2 regions of the Alteromonas sp. S015 genome follow, and region 1 is predicted to be linked to the other one. Evidence: predicted binding sites of a transcription regulator. Region 1 holds the regulator's gene; the other holds the start of a gene.
The links. Region 1 encodes LexA, which represses DNA repair genes until DNA is damaged. Its sites were predicted from a motif close to TACTGTATNNNNATACAGTA; they were not measured.
Positions count from the first base shown of each region.

Region 1 (8,388 bases):
AGCCCAGCGTCGGTCAAACGCGTATAGGCACCGAGAATAATAACGACCGCCGCCAGAAAAATACTGAATAGGGTTAATTTTTTCATGGTCGTTATCCTATACGCGATAGCTTTAAGAGCTTTCTCATATCTGCCAGCATGTTGCGACTTTCCATCACGGCGTCTTTTCTATCGTCTTTAATGTCGTAAAAGAGCATGGCGTTATTTTGAGTATCAACAATATAAACACTGCTAGAGGCAAGCGCGGTTGGTGAAGTAACGGGTAAGGTTTCGACAAAAGGGTAGTCTTCTAGTGCGGCTATCGCAGTTTGGTCGCTTGAAGCTGTCGTAACAACTACGGCTTGGGCACGGGCTGTTTCTTTACCAAGCGCAAGCCATACTTGGTTAATGCTAAAAAGCGCGTTCTCGCATACTGCGTCACATTCACTTGGCATCACATACAATAAACGCCATTTTGGTTCCGCGCTTTCTAAAAGTGCACTCATGTCAATGGTCGGCGTGAGCAATTGACCTTTATTAGTCGCGCCTTTGGTAAACCAGTTGTTGTCTAGTGCAAGCTTTGCCAATACAACAGGCAAAACAAACACGGCTACCATAATAATTAATGTTTTTTTCGAAGCAGCATTACTCATAACTACGTCCTTTCTTACTAATAGCAAAGCCGCCAATGGCCGCAGCGGCAATGGCTAGACCAAACCATTGAACTGCGTAACCAAGGTGCTTTTCGGGAGACATCACAACGGCCTGATGTTCGCGAATAAACGCAGGGTCAGGCGTGGTAAGGTGAAGAATAAAGGGTAAAAGCTTGCGCTCTAAGGCGCTGCTTAGTGCAGGGAATTCTATGTGTTGTACAAGCGCGGGGCTTTGCGACAAAGCCATGTTGGTTTCTTTCACTAAGGGGTTGTGACCCGGGACGCTAATAACACCGGTAAACTCGCGCATTTCGCCGACAAAACGTATATCGGGCAAGGTGCGCGTCAAGTCTGGCGCCGGTACCCAGCCGAAGTTAACTAAGAGCCAACCCGAATTTGTATATACAGGCGCAATCACGTCAAAACCCACACGTTGCTTGTAAATCTGGTTGTCCAAGAGCAATACGTGATTAGCATCTAACGAACCACTGAACGACACGTTAATATCCCGAGGATCATCATGAGACAGCGCCGCTTCTAAACTCAAGGTTCCATTGTTTTGCTTTTGCGCTATGCTAGCTAAGCGTTGTTGCTTTTGGACCATGCGATCAAGTTGCCAGTACCCTAAACCGCACATAATCGCCACACTAAAACCTGTGAGTAACCAAGGAATAACGTGGCGAGTGCGAGAAAACATGATTATTCCGCACCATGCAAAATTAGAATAAAAACAGAGGTGAGTATGTTGATAAAAATAGTCCTTGTGGTTTTAGTGCTGTACATGATTGTTAATCTGTTCATGGCAATGCGAATAATGATGAAAAACGACACGTCTAAGGGTCCTATGAGTAAGTACATTGGTCGACGTGTGCTCACTTCTGCCGTCATTGTTATTATTATTCTTATCGCTATTGGTACTGGCTTAATTACCCCAAACCCAAGGCCTTATTGAGTTTGGGGCTACCCTTAAAGCACGTAAACAAAAATGTAGAGCATGACCCACACTACATCCACAAAGTGCCAATACCAGCTTCCCGCCTGAAACGCGAAATGGTTTTCAGGCGTGAAATGTCCTTTCAATACTCTGAAAAACAGCACAATCAAAATGATGGTGCCAAGGGTCACATGCATGCCGTGAAACCCCGTCAGCATAAAGAAGGTGTTGCCGTAAATACCCGACTGGAGCGTTAGTCCAAGGTCGCGATAAGCGTGGATGTACTCTTCTACCTGTAAAAATAGGAATCCACACCCAAGTAAAATAGTGATACCCAGCATAAGGGTTAATTGCTTGCGCTTATTTTGCTCTAATCCCACATGGGCGAAATGCAGCGTAATAGATGAAATAAGCAAGATAACCGTATTGATTGTGGGCAAACCCGCGGCACTCATTTCTTGTGTGGTAATCCCCCCTGGCGTTGACACCAGCGGCCACATAGCTTCAAAGGTCGGCCACAAGACTTCATTGGTCATAGCGTTGTTCGATGCACCGCCAAGCCATGGAACGGAAATAAATCTTGCGTAGTACAGCGCACCGAAAAACGCGGCGAAAAACATTACCTCTGAAAAGATAAACCAGCTCATACCTTGGCGATATGAACGTCCCAGCTGATCGCTATAAAGCCCGGCCATAGACTCATCTATCTGGTTTTTAAACCAGCCTACAAGCATCACCAGCAACACCGCTATACCTGCTAAAAGGATATGACCTCCGTAGCCGGATTCACCTTTGGTTGCTTGCACTACAAAATTGCCTGCACCAACGGCGATAAGAAAAAGTGCTACAGCCCCAACAATAGGCCATGGACTTTGTGCGGGTACATAATATTTTTGGTATTCGTGATTCTGTACTTCGGGTTGCATTTTCTTCTCCTTACCCCTTCGGCCTATTCGCCAGCTGATGGTGTTGAGGCCATAAAGGGATTCGGTGTTGTCGTTAGGTCACTAGCTCGCGCTGTGACGTCATAGAGTGTGTACTGCAAGGTAAAAAACGTAATTTCTTCAGGTAGCTGAGGGTCGACGTAAAACTGCATGGGCATGTAGGCTTCACTACCGGCATCCAATGGCTGCTGATTAAAGCAAAAGCATTCAGTCTTGTTCAGGTAGAGTGCTGCCGTTCCGGGAGATACAGAGGGAATGGCCTGTGCGACGATATTGCTTGATGCAGGGTTTCGCACATAAAAAGAGACCGTATTGAGTTCGCCTGGGTGTACTTTCACGCGCTTCGTTTCAGCCCGAAACTCCCAGGGCATACCGGTATTTGTGCGAGTAATAAACTCAACCGTCACTTCGCGCGACTCATCAATCTCAACGGATTGGTAAACCGCTGCCGTGCCTTCGGTTTTTCCGTTAATCCCTGTAACGTCGCAAAATACGTCGTACAAGGGAACAAGGGCAAAGCCGAAGCCAAACATGCCAATGACAATAGCAACAAGTTTAATAACCATCTTGTTGTTTGCGCTTTGCTGTGACATCACGTGACCTCCGGGTAAATCCAAAGATGAAGGTTGGTAAACACTTGTTTAGCCGCTTATATCCCTCACCACCTGCAACGTGTGAATGTCATTCCCACCGGTTTCTGCCGATTGACAGGACTGATCTATCCACAACTCCACTTACCGTTATTTAACGACAGGTGGCGTTTCAAACGTGTGATAAGGGGCGGGTGATGGAATTTCCCATTCCAATCCTTCTGCGCCATCCCAAACTTGTGCTGATACCGGCTCACCTTGCTTTTTGCACGCTTTAATAAGCAAGGCAAGAAAGATGAGCTGAGATAAACCGAATGCAAACCCACCTAGGCTTATCCACTTATTGAAATCAGCGAACTGCAACGCGTAGTCAGGAATACGGCGCGGCATACCAGCCAAACCAACAAAGTGCATGGGGAAAAACAAAACATTAACCGACACTAAGGAGCACCAGAAATGCCATTTCGCTAGGGTTGTGTCGTACATTTTTCCTGTCCATTTAGGCAGCCAGTAATACACGGCCGCCATAATAGAAAAGACTGCGCCTGTTACCAGAACATAGTGGAAATGCGCTACAACGAAATACGTATCGTGATATTGGAAGTCTACAGGGGTGATCGCCAACATTAGCCCCGACAACCCACCAATAGTGAACAGTACAATGAAGGCAATAGCGAACATCATTGGCATTTCAAAGCTTAGTGAACCGCGCCACATGGTCGCTACCCAGTTAAACACTTTTACCCCAGTCGGCACCGAGATAAGCATGGTGGCAAACATGAAAAACATTTCCATGTACACCGGCATGCCCGTAGTGAACATGTGGTGAGCCCACACGACAAAAGAGAGCAGCGCAATCGACGCCGTAGCGTAAACCATAGACGCGTAACCAAAAAGTTGTTTTCTAGAAAAGGTAGGTACAATTTGCGAGATAATGCCAAAAGCGGGCAAGATCATAATGTATACTTCAGGGTGACCGAAGAACCAGAAAATATGCTGGAACATAACAGGATCGCCGCCACCAGCAGCATCAAAAAAGCTTGTACCAAAGAACTTGTCGGTTAACACCATGGTGACCGCACCCGCGAGCACCGGCATAACAGCAATAAGTAAAAATGCTGTGATAAGCCACGTCCAAACAAACAGTGGCATTTTCATCCAGGTCATGCCTGGCGCACGCATGTTAAAGATGGTCACAATTACGTTGATTGCCCCCATGATGGATGAAATACCCATTATGTGAACGGAGAATACGAATAATGCAGTCGAATCGCCGCTATAGGTTGTTGAAAGTGGCGCGTAGAAAGTCCAACCGAAAGCTGGGCCGCCACCTTCCATAAAGAGCGAGCTAAGCAGAATCAAAAAAGCGCCGGGTAAAATCCAGAAGCTCCAGTTGTTCATGCGCGGCAACGCCATGTCGGGCGCGCCAATCATCATTGGAATTAGCCAGTTCGCAAGCCCAGTAAAGGCGGGCATTACTGCGCCAAATACCATGATAAGCCCGTGTACTGTGGTCATTTGGTTAAAGAAGTTTGGATCTACTATCTGTAAGCCAGGTTGGAATAGTTCCGCCCGGATCACCATGGCCATTGCACCGCCAACCAAAAACATTATGAAAGCAAACCACAGATACAGTGTGCCTATGTCTTTATGGTTAGTGGTAAACAACCAGCGCGTTATGCCTTTAGGAATATGGTCGTGGTGTTCATGATCATCATGCACGTGACCGCCATGTACTTGAGCACGGTGAGGCGCAGAGGTATCTGTCGATATAACTTCAGTTGCTTTGCTCATTGTCTGCTCCTAATTTCCGTTTGCCACTGCGTTGACATCTTTCGCTTGAACCATATCGCCAGTGTTGTTGCCCCAGGCGTTGCGCTCGTAAGTGACAACCGCAGCAATTTCTTTAAGACTAAGCATTTTGCTAAACGCCTGCATTGCCGTACCCGCCTTACCGTGAAGTACAATATCAATGTGGCCTTGCTGGTCTTCCAATGCCATTTTGCTACCTTTTAGGGCTGGGAATACGCCAGGTAGACCTTCGCCATTAGGCATATGGCACGCTGCACACGTTGTGTTGTAAACACGCTCGCCAACTTTCATGAGTTCATCCATAGACATATTCATAGAAAGCAGACGCTGCTCTTCTTCTTTTGCTTTACGAACAATTTCTTCTTGTTCGCCCATCCACTTGTCAAACTCAGCGGGCTCTTTGGCAATCACCACAACTGGCATATAGCCATGGTCTTTGCCACAAAGCTCTGCGCACTGCCCGCGATAAATACCAGGTTCATTCACCTTGGCCCAAGACTCGTTAATAAAACCGGGGTTCGCATCTTTTTTCACGGCAAAGTCAGGAACCCACCAAGAGTGGATAACGTCGTCAGAGGTAATAAGAAAACGTACTTTTTTACCTGTAGGAATGACTAATGGGCGGTCAACTTCCAGTAAGTAGTTGTCTGTTTTTTGGAATTTGTTCTCAATTTGCTCGCGTTGAGTGGCGAGCAAAGAATAAAACTCTACGTCGCTATCCATATACTTATAGTGCCATTTCCACTGAGAGCCCGTGACTAACACAGTCATGTCAGGCTCAGACGTATCTTCCATCGCGATAAGGGTGTTCGCTGCTGGCACAGCCATAAAGATAAGGATAAGAAAAGGAATAACGGTCCAAGCAATTTCTACTTTCACGTTCTCGTGAAAATTGGCTGGCTTCGCGCCGCGAGACTTTCTGTGCAAATACATTGAGGCGAACATAACCCCAAATACTACAACGGCGATGCCAACGCATATAAAGAACATCAGCATATGAAGATCGTAAACCTGCCCACTGATGTCAGTAGCACCGCGTCTTAAGTTAAGTGAAGAAGCTTCTTCACTGGCTTCTTGCGCGAAAAGCAAAGGAGAAATTAGCAAAAATGGTATACTCAAACACCATTTTGCGAAGACGGTCGTTAATTGTTTCACTCAGCACCTCCGTAATGGCTAGGCCAAAACGCTGATAAGTTTGCGCGATGTCCTACCAAATGGTTTGCGAACGATTGACCCACCACTTCAACTTGTAAAACAAATTTAGGGTCATTGTTATTATTTTGTTAATCTTTGTATAAGAATTGCGCAATAATGCCGTGCCGTCTAGTCTTTTCTGTTAAAAATTTAACGAAGCGTTCAATTTTTAATCATTTCATATGGCAGCCATACGTTACGTTTTGAATAGATGTGGAGTGAGACACATGTTGGGAATGGGTAAAATCAAACGCACATTTTGAACAACACGCTAGGAATTACGCGCACTCATTTGAATGTAAAATCAACGACTAACACGCTAGCAATAATTATTTTCAAACAAACCTTAAAATAATAAATGCGTATACAGTCGTTCATTCACAGCCAGAATAACCTTGATATGTCACGTAGTGTTTATTCTGTGTTTCAAGGTTAGAAAACTCAATAAGCGACCCTAACTTAATAAAACCGACAGAAATATAGGAACAAAAGGCATAAAAAAAGCGGCTAGTGTGCCGCTTTTCGTTGAAGTAGCTAAAACCTTACATCCAGTCTGCGTTTCTTATAACACCGACTGCTATACCTTCAATAGCAAAAGGCTCGTTGGCAAGGTCAACCCTTATAGGTGCAAATTCTTCGTTTTCGGCATGAAGTAATACTTCGCGACCGCGTTTCTCTAAACGCTTTACCGTAACGTCTTCGTCCACGCGCGCCACAACGACTTGGCCATTGTGCACATCTGTGGTCCGATGCACAGCAAGAAGATCACCATCTAAAATACCAATATCTTTCATACTCATGCCGTTAACACGCAGCAAGAAGTCAGCTTGAGGTTGGAACAGAGCAGGGTCAACCTTATAGTGCGACTCTACGTGCTCCTGTGCCAAAATTGGCTCACCCGCTGCTACACGTCCAATTAACGGCAGACCTTCTTCTTCTGGAATGTCGTTATCAAGGGGGATATTCAGTTTAATACCCCGTGAGGTACCCGGCAAAATTTCAATTACGCCTTTACGCGCCAATGCTTTCAAATGTTCTTCTGCAGCATTGGCAGAGCGAAAACCAAGCTGACGCGCAATTTCTGCGCGAGTAGGCGGCATTCCCGTTTCTTGCATGGTTGTTTTGATAAGTTCTAAAACTTCAGTTTGTCGAGCTGTGAGTGGGCGCATAAAAGACCTGTCTGTTCATACAGTTCCTGTAAGTATATACACCTAAAAACAAATAACAAGTAGTAAACCTTGAGAGAGAAGCGTTGGGTGGTTTTGACACGCTTTATTTTTGATTAGGAATGTAGCAAATTCGTAACACCATTATCACGAAACCGACATGCACAACGCTTAGCGTAATTTTGGGCTGATGTTAATTACCCTACAGGTAAACCTTAATTCATTAATTACAATGCAAAATTTATGATATTAACTAAAAAAATATTCCCAATATTTGTCGGCGCTCTATTGTTACCAGCGTGTGATGACGACTCGGTAGAAGTGGTCGAGGTAGAGAAGCAGGTGGTTGTCGAAAACACAGTAACCGTAGTTGAAACAGTTGAAGTGCCTGTAATTGTTCAGGTACCCGCAGGACAGGCCGCGAATTTACAGATAGGCGCGCGCCCCTCTTTTCTCGCAGAAGACATAGATGATGGAGAGCTGAAAAGTGCACTACAACAATGTAGTGAAGGCCCTTTTTATAGAACAGATTTTTCAATTGGGCACCGTGGTGCGTCGCTACAGTTCCCAGAGCACACAAAAGAAGCATATGAATCAGCGGCAAAACTTGGTGCTGGGATAGCAACCTTAAGCGCTCGTCACTCTAGAATAACTTGATTTCGACCATTCTTTTTCGCCGTATATAGCAGTTTATCGGCCTTGGAAAGCAATCCACTAAAGTCAACGTTCAAACTGTCCTCAGCAAAGACTGCTCCGATGCTTATCGTTACGGATATCGTGTCTGTTTTGTATTTTACTTCTGTTTTTTCAACAGCCTCTCGAAGTTTGTTAAAGCGTCTTTCTTCGTCTTTTTTGTTGTCGGAAATTGCCACTATCGCAAACTCTTCGCCCCCAAGACGAGAAACAATATCTGGCTCCACATAATATTCTTCTATGAGGTGGGCTACTGAAATTAATGCTTGGTCTCCTGCATCATGTCCATAAGTGTCATTAACTTCCTTAAAGTGGTCTATATCGATTACTGCTACGCTTACTCTATTACTTTGTGTAGAAAGCTGATGACATTTATCAACAAATGCTCGCCGATTAAACAGCCCCGTCAGCGAATCAGTCATGG
Region 1 is NZ_JAZETO010000003.1:142,200-150,587, reverse strand. Features, by position in the region: gene V7R42_RS07105 (COX15/CtaA family protein) at 1-86, opposite strand, end outside; gene V7R42_RS07100 (hypothetical protein) at 92-631, opposite strand; gene V7R42_RS07095 (SURF1 family protein) at 624-1,328, opposite strand; gene V7R42_RS07090 (DUF2909 domain-containing protein) at 1,374-1,583, shown strand; gene V7R42_RS07085 (cytochrome c oxidase subunit 3) at 1,598-2,491, opposite strand; gene V7R42_RS07080 (cytochrome c oxidase assembly protein) at 2,515-3,102, opposite strand; gene ctaD (cytochrome c oxidase subunit I) at 3,250-4,893, opposite strand; gene coxB (cytochrome c oxidase subunit II) at 4,903-6,066, opposite strand; gene lexA (transcriptional repressor LexA) at 6,648-7,274, opposite strand; gene V7R42_RS07060 (hypothetical protein) at 7,515-7,928, shown strand; gene V7R42_RS07055 (sensor domain-containing diguanylate cyclase) at 7,910-8,388, opposite strand, start outside.

Region 2 (8,388 bases), on a different contig from region 1:
ACCTTTACTTTCCTCAAGTGATGCCATGCCTGCCATGGAAAGTTTGCCCGACAATTTCTTTGATACACAAGTAAACCCAGTTTTAACGCAACGCTGTGTGGTATGCCACGCCTGTTATGATGCGCCATGCCAGCTCAAAATGACATCTCCAGAAGGTATTGCACGTGGGGCAAGCAAAGAAAAAGTATATGAAGGTACGCGCCTTACCGCTGCCCAGCCAAACAGAATGTTTCTCGACGCTCACGGCGTGGATGGATGGCGCGAGCGTGGCTTTTTCGATGTACTGCCAATAAAAGAAGATAATAACAGTTCGCCAACACAATCTTCGGTGTTAGCGCAAATGCTTTTGCTAAAAAAACAGCACCCTTTACCCAATACCGCTCATTTAGGTGACGGTTTCGATATAAGCTTAAACCGACAAAACCAATGCCCCACAATAGATGAAATGGGCAAGTATATAGCAGGCCAGCCCTTGGGAGGCATGCCCTACGCACTGCCAGCCCTGTCGGACGCAGAGCACACTACACTCATTCAGTGGTTAAACCATGGTGCGCAGTTACCTTCACCTAAATCGCTTGCAAAAAAGCATCAGGAAAAAGTTTCTGAATTGGAGACGTGGCTTAATGGTGAAAGCAACAAGATGCAACTTTCCGCACGTTATATTTATGAACACTTGTTTACGTCTCACCTTTATTTCGAAGATACTTCAGAAAAAGGTAAAACGCCTCAGTTTTTTAATCTAGTACGCTCGCGCACTCCGCCAGGACAAACGTTAGATATTATTGCTACTCGCAGACCCTTCGACGATCCCGAGGTCGAGCGCGTTTATTATCGATTGCAGCCTGTGCATTCCACGATTGTGAGCAAAACACATCAGGCTTACGCCATTAACAAGGATCTTTTAGATAAATGGCAAACTTGGTTTGTTGACGCCGACTTTTCTGTAGAAACATTGCCATCATACAAACCCCAGGTGGCGGCCAACCCATTAACGGCCTTTACCTTATTGCCAGTAGAAAGTCGTTATCGATTTATGCTTGAGCGCGCGCAAAACACCATTATGGGTTATATCAAAGGTCCCGTGTGCAGAGGCCAAGTCGCGCTAAACGTGATTAACGATCGATTCTGGGTGTTCTTTGTCGACCCAGACATTGCTGCATCTGAAAAAGTGAATGCTTTTTACACTGTTCAAAGGGAAAACCTTCACCTTCCGGCTGAAAAAGATAGCTCAGCCCTTGCGGTAAACTGGGTTAAATACGCAAAGCGCCAAGGCGACTATATGCGTGCAAGATCGGCCTTTTTAAACAGTGAATTTGAAGACGGAGCGCACCTGAATTTGTCGAGCATTTGGGATGGCGACGGCGGTAATACCAATGCCAGCTTGACTGTATTTCGTCATTTCGATAACGCCACTGTAGCGAAAGGAATGATTGGCAAGCCGACCAAAACGGCATGGGTGATTGACTATGCCTTGTTAGAGCGTATTCACTATTTGCTTGTTGCTGGCTTTGATGTTTACGGCAATTATGGCCATCAGTTATTGACCCGTTTATATATGGATTTCTTACGCATGGAAGGTGAATCGAACTTCCTTAATCTACTTCCTCCAACTACCCGCCATGACCTTCTTGACGATTGGTATCAAAACGCAAGCCCTGAACTTACCGATTATTTGGAAGGTGATATCAACAGTTTCGAACAACCTTCTGGCATAGCGTTCGAAACAGATAATCCTCAACAAGAACTTTATCAATTGTTATCGCAATACTTGGCTAAGGTTCAACCGAATGCCTCAACTTACAATAAACGTTTGCTATCAGCTGAACAGCTCGAAGCATTAGAGCGCTTAGATTCACTTCCTGCTCAACAAGCGACGTTGATGCCCGAAACTACCATGATTGTGATTCAAGACGACAAAAACCCAGACAACATTGATGTATTCACTGCCCTTAGAAATAGCGCGCATTACAATGTAAATAGCCTATTTGAAGAAGAGGAAAACAGGGAGCCTTCTAAAGATTCAATCACGCTAGTTCATGGTTTGTTGGGCAGTTACCCTGACGCATTCTGGTATATCAATACCTCAGAGATAACGTCTTCGATTGAGAAGCTTAAATCCATTAAAAGCGAAGCCGATTACAAAGCCCTGCTCGACGATGTTGGCATGCGCCGAACCAACCCTGATTTTTGGGCGTTTAGTGATAAATTAATGCAATGGTCTAGCGAGCGCTATCCTATTGAAGGCGGTCTTCTCGACTATAATCGCCTGGAAGATCGCTAAACCTTTTGTTGTGTAGCGTTTTACGCTTTTCTTTTGCAAAAAACCTGTGCTAATGTCCAACCATTGGAAATGAAAGGACATTAGCATTCCATGCCCTATCAAACCGTTGCTTTAATTGGAAAACCTCAGCACGCTGCAACTCACGACAGCCTGAACATTCTTGCCGAATATTTATTGGCAAAAGGCTGTAAATTATTGGTTGAAGAAAGTATTGCTGAAGAGCTTGAAACCGAGAACTTTAAAAGCTGTAACCTTGTCACTATTGGCAAAGAGGCTGACCTTGCCGTTGTGGTAGGCGGTGACGGCAGTATGCTTGGTGCTGCGCGTGTGCTTGCTCGTTTTGACATTCATGTTGTCGGCGTAAACCGAGGGAACCTCGGCTTTTTAACAGATATCCACCCCGATGATATTGTTCAACAACTTGACCTTATCTTTAACGGTGAATGCGTGGTAGAAGAGCGCTTCTTACTTGAAGTAGAAGTTTATCGACACGAAAAGCTTAAAAGTAACAACTCTGCTGTAAACGAAGTGGTGCTTCACCACGGTAAAGTTGCCCATATGATGGAATTTGAAATTTATATCGATGAGCAATTTGTATTCAGCCAGCGCAGTGACGGGTTAATAGTGGCCACACCCACAGGTTCAACGGCTTACTCTCTATCAGCAGGCGGCCCTATTATAATGCCTAAGCTAGATGCGCTTACGTTAGTCCCCATGTTTCCTCACACTCTGAGCAGCCGGCCAATTGTTGTTGATGCTGACAGTCAGGTATCGATGAAAGTATCAAAGGTAAACAGTGACTCGTTACAAGTGAGTTGCGATAGCCATATTGTTCTGCCCGTACTACCTGGCGATGAAATTCGCATAAGCAAGAGCGTAGACAAGCTCTATCTTGTTCACCCCAAAGGCTACAGTTACTTCAATGTACTTCGTAAAAAGTTAGGTTGGGGTAGTAAACTTTATTAACCCAACCTGCTCCATTTAGTTAGTTACACGTGCATTTATTACATAAGCCTGTAGCATTTTCTTATTCGCTACAGGATTGAAAAATAAAGATTTTTTAATCTTCTCTAATTTCCTCAACGAAAACCAAGACTTATAGAAATATAAGATTTCGGCATACCTGTTGCACCTATTACAACAAGTCGTCAGCACAAGGCCTTTGTTATTTGGCCTAAATGATGTTTCGCATCTCGCTGACTTGTTTGCATTCAATAGGAGATATCATGAGTAACACCAATATCAAATTTACAGCCCCTGGAATGGATAACGATGCAGCTGCCAAAACAATTAAGGTATTGGATCAGCGATTGGTTGCACTATTAGATTTACAGTTAACGCTGAAACACATTCATTGGAATGTAGTAGGCCCGAATTTTATCGGTGTGCATGAGATGTTGGATCCGCAGGTAGATGCGGTACGCGAAATGACCGACACCATTGCCGAACGTATCGCAACATTAGGTGGCGTACCAAAAGGCACGCCTAAAGCCATTGTTGAAGGTCGCAGCTGGAGCGATTATGAGCTGGGTAAAGGCTTAGTACTTGACCACCTTAAAGCGCTGGATGCAGTGTATGATGGTGTAAACGGTGACCATAGAAAAGCGCTTGAGCTCTTAGGTGAGATTGACCCAGTATCGGAAGATATGGTTACCGGTCAACTAGCCGATTTAGAACAGTTCCAATGGTTCGTGCGTGCGCACATTGAATCTGGTAGCGGCGAGCTGCAGCAATAGAATATGACTAATGTGTTTGCAGATTGCAATCCGAACTATCTGCAATAGATTAGAGTTGTAATGTTAGGGAGAGCTTCGGCTCTCCTCTTTACTGTTTGTCTAACTAAAACCAAAGGTAATTAGAACGGCAAACTACTCAGCATATATTCAAGAATTCGATTTACTATCATAGGAGCACTTCACTACTGTACTTTCAACCTACACAGCCTCTTTAAATTACCCCTCCAAGTCGAATGCAAATATAGGTTACTCATAACTCACCTTTACAATAAAAAATCTATGCAATTGATTTCATGTAATTTATTATCGACACCAGTTATTTTTAGATAAATATTTTGCGACTTAACTTTACACAACAAAAATACTGTATATATTATCAGTTACTGTATATATCATCATGTTCAACTTTTTCGAGTGTGGTTATGTTAGCGCATCTTTCTATTTCTAATTTTGCTGTTGTAAAACAATTATCAGTTCAACTGGAAAACGGCTTAACTGCTATAACCGGTGAAACCGGTGCAGGTAAATCCATTGCTATTGATGCTTTAAGCTTGTGCTTAGGCGAGCGCGCTGATGCCAATGCGGTGCGAAAAGGTAGTTCAAAAGCAGAGATCATTGCTCACTTTTCTTTAAACGGAAATACATTAGCTAAAGCCTTTCTCGACGAACACGAGCTCACCTCAGACGAAGATGAAAATAGCTGCTTTATTCGCAGAGTTATTTCAAAAGAAGGCCGTTCAAAAGCTTTTATCAACGGTATTCCCGCTTCACTTCAGCAGCTTAAAGGCTTAGGCCAGTTTTTGTTGGCTATTCACGGTCAAAATACCCACCTACAGTTGCTGAAAGAAGACCATCAAAGGGAATTAGTTGATGGTTACGCAAAGCACGAAGAACTGTTAGCGCAAGTGAGAGAAACCTACTCTCTTTGGCGCGATAAACAGCGCACGTTAAAGGCGCTTCAAGAACAAGCCCAGCAGCGTGAAGACAGAATTCAGCTGTTAACTTATCAGGTTCAAGAACTTGATGAATTCGCCATTGAAGAGGGTGAATTTGAAGAGTTAGAAATAGAGCACAAACGCCTGAGTAACGGGCAAAGCCTTTTAGAGCAAGCACAGACCAGCGTATACAATTTATATGAAAGCGATGAAGGCAACGCACTGTCAGTTATACAAAGCAGTATTGAACGTTTAGGCGAATTAGAGGCGCACGACGCTAGTTTAACGCCAATCATTGCAATGCTTAATGATGCAGCAATTCAAGTAGAAGAAGCGGCAGGAGAGCTACGTAGCTACTGCGACCACTTAGAGATCGATCCACTTCGCTTACAGCAAGTTGAGGCGCGCTATGCGAAGGCGATGGAACTTGCCCGTAAACATACTGTGATGCCAGAAGGACTTTATCAGCATCACCAAGAGCTAGCCGCCGAATTCAATGCTTTATCGGAACAGGAAACACTGTTAGGTACGCTTGAAGGCGAAGTAGAAGAAGCACGAGCAACGTATTTAACCGCGACCAAAGCGCTTTCTGAGAGCAGGCAACGTGCTGCTGGTAAGCTAAGCGAAGATATTGAAGTGCAAATTCGCCAAATGAATATGCCCCACGCAAAAGTGGATATTCAGATTCAATACGACGAACTTAAGAAGCTGGTGAGCACAGGTCTAGATACCGTAGAATTTAAAGTGTCTACCAACCCTGGTCAAGATGCAGACAAATTAGAAAAAGTCGTATCAGGTGGTGAACTTTCTCGTATAGGACTGGCTATTCAGGTTATCGCGAGCGGCCATCACGCTACCCCTACTATGATTTTCGATGAAGTCGATACGGGCATTAGCGGCCCAACAGCATCAATCGTTGGCGGGCTTTTACGTAAATTAGGTAAACAATCGCAAGTAATGTGTGTTACCCATCTACCTCAAGTAGCGGCACAGGCACATAATCAATTGTTTGTTACCAAGCTTACCGACGGGGAAAGTACTGAAACCCAGATGTTGGCGCTGACTAAGCAAGACAGGATCGATGAGCTTGCAAGACTATTAGCCGGTGATAAAGTAACCAAATCGGCGCTAGCGAATGCAAAAGAACTGCTTAAAAGCGCAGCATCGAACTAAAATGCAGTTGATTGGTCATAGTTGTCAATGTAGCATGCTTTCGCGCTTGCAATAAAACAGTCTCGAAATTCGCTTTAGCGAAGTTCATTGACACTAACAAAGGCAATACTGGACAAATTAACGCATGAAGTTGCAACACCTATTAGTAATTCTTGGTATCACACTAACATCAACCGCTTGCTCGAACTGGATTTATCGAATCGACGTTCCTCAAGGAAACTTCCTTGATCAAAGAGATGTGGAAAAGCTGCGCGTTGGAATGACAAAAGAACAAGTTATTTATGTACTAGGTAACCCTGTTGTTCAAGACTCATTCGACGATGACACTTGGTACTACGTTTACGATATGAAACGCGGTATGAAAAAGCGTGGTGAAGATTTTCAAAAGCAAATGGTGATTAACTTTGTAGACAACAAAGTGACAACGGTTGAAGGTGACTTCGAGTTATCTGAAGACTTCAATACACCGCTTGATAACTAATTTTGTCTAAAAGGTAGCGTTTCTCGCTACCTTTTTTGTTTCTAATACCCTTCATAAAAACGTCTGTTTTTTTAGAGATATATCGCTTACCTACTTGAGGTTTATATGGAACATAGTTTTTGGCACAGTAAATGGCAAAAGAACGAGATTGGATTTCACGAACCTGAAGGGAATGCACTTTTAGTAAAGTATGCGTCTTTTCTGTTTGGCGACGATAGTCCTAGCACATCTTTAAAGCGCATTTTTGTACCACTATGTGGAAAGACCCGTGATATTGGTTGGTTACTGGCTCAAGGTTGTGAAGTGGTTGGTGCTGAGCTAAGCGAAGTGGCTATTATACAGCTGTTTGAAGAGCTAGGTGTAGAGCCTACCGTTACCACTACTTCCAACGGTAAAATTTACGCTAAAGACGGTTTAACCATTTACGTAGGTGATATCTTTAAACTTACATCAAGCGACTTAGGCAATGTTTCGGGGGTCTACGATAGAGCAGCTTTAGTTGCATTGCCCAGTCCCCTTCGCGAGCAATACGCTGCACACCTAATTGCTATTACTCAATGCGCCCCTCTGCTAATCATTTCATTCGAGTATGACCAGAATGAAATGGCCGGCCCTCCATTTAGCGTAAACGAAAAAACCGTTGACGCTCTTTATTCAGTGGACTACAACATTCAAAGATTAGAGCGCTCGGTGCTTGAAGGCGGTTTGAAAGGCAAGGTAGACGCTGATAATTTGGTATTTGCACTAACGGCGAAGTAGACTTTTTAAGATTTGTTGCCAATACAAAGCGTTGAAATGGTTGCTTTATAGTTTGCGTTTTAGCGCTGATTAACAGCGACACTTAAGCTATTAATACCCACACCAGCTAATGCGACTTGCTTAAATAAATGACTAGAGGCCAAGCAGTGCCTCTATGCCAAACAATATCGCACCTATCAACGCGCCTACAATCGTGCCGTTTATGCGAACTTTTTGAAGGTCGCGACCAATATTGAGTTCCACCTGCTCCGCCATCTCACGCTCATCCCAGCTATTGATGGTGTCGCGTATGTGACGGGTTAGAAATTCAGCCAACTCAGGCGCCATATATTTAGCCGCTTCTCCAATGTGTTTATTGAACGCTTTTGCTAGCTCACTGTCTTGCGTTAACGTGGTACCCAAATCGTTTAAAAGGCTCGACACCTTTGTTTCCGCTTTACCATTTTGCTGTTCAAGAGACGTTAAAAGCCATTGATGAAACTTGGCCCATGATTGCTGAACATACGCGTTTAACGCTGGGTCATTAATAATTTTTTCCCGATAGCTGTTTACCTTTTTCTCCATTAACGGGCTGTGCTGTAGTTCGTAGAGGAATTCGTGTACTTGCTCATCAAATGCATGGCGAATGGGGTGATGCTCATCTTCGTATACATCTTCCAAAATACTTGAAACCGCTTTAACAGCAATGAGTGCCCCCTGCTCGCTTAGCCAACTAGACGGCAATAGCTTTTCAATACGACTGTATTCGTTTTTTAGCCAGACTACTAACGTATCTGCTATGTAGATTTGGGTTTCTGGCTCTGCAAGCAGTGAGGCCAATTTCCCTAACACCCTATCAAGCACTACCTGATGCTGGCGCTCTTTCGTAACGGCGCTTAACGAGGTTGCCATCAATTGCCTAAGATCAAGTTGGTTAATGCCCTTCTGTGCGGTTTTAGCGATAAACGTTTTCACAGGTTTGTCATCGAGCACGCGAAGAACGCCTGCAAAAGCATCGCATAGAAAGCGACTTAAACGGGTAGC
Region 2 is NZ_JAZETO010000001.1:547,926-556,313, forward strand. Features, by position in the region: gene V7R42_RS02315 (fatty acid cis/trans isomerase) at 1-2,281, shown strand, start outside; gene nadK (NAD(+) kinase) at 2,372-3,247, shown strand; gene dps (DNA starvation/stationary phase protection protein Dps) at 3,508-4,017, shown strand; gene recN (DNA repair protein RecN) at 4,440-6,125, shown strand; gene V7R42_RS02335 (outer membrane protein assembly factor BamE) at 6,250-6,606, shown strand; gene tmpT (thiopurine S-methyltransferase) at 6,712-7,365, shown strand; gene V7R42_RS02345 (DUF445 domain-containing protein) at 7,498-8,388, opposite strand, start outside.
Region 2: the regulator LexA is predicted to act here: its motif matches at 4,380-4,399, upstream of recN (DNA repair protein RecN).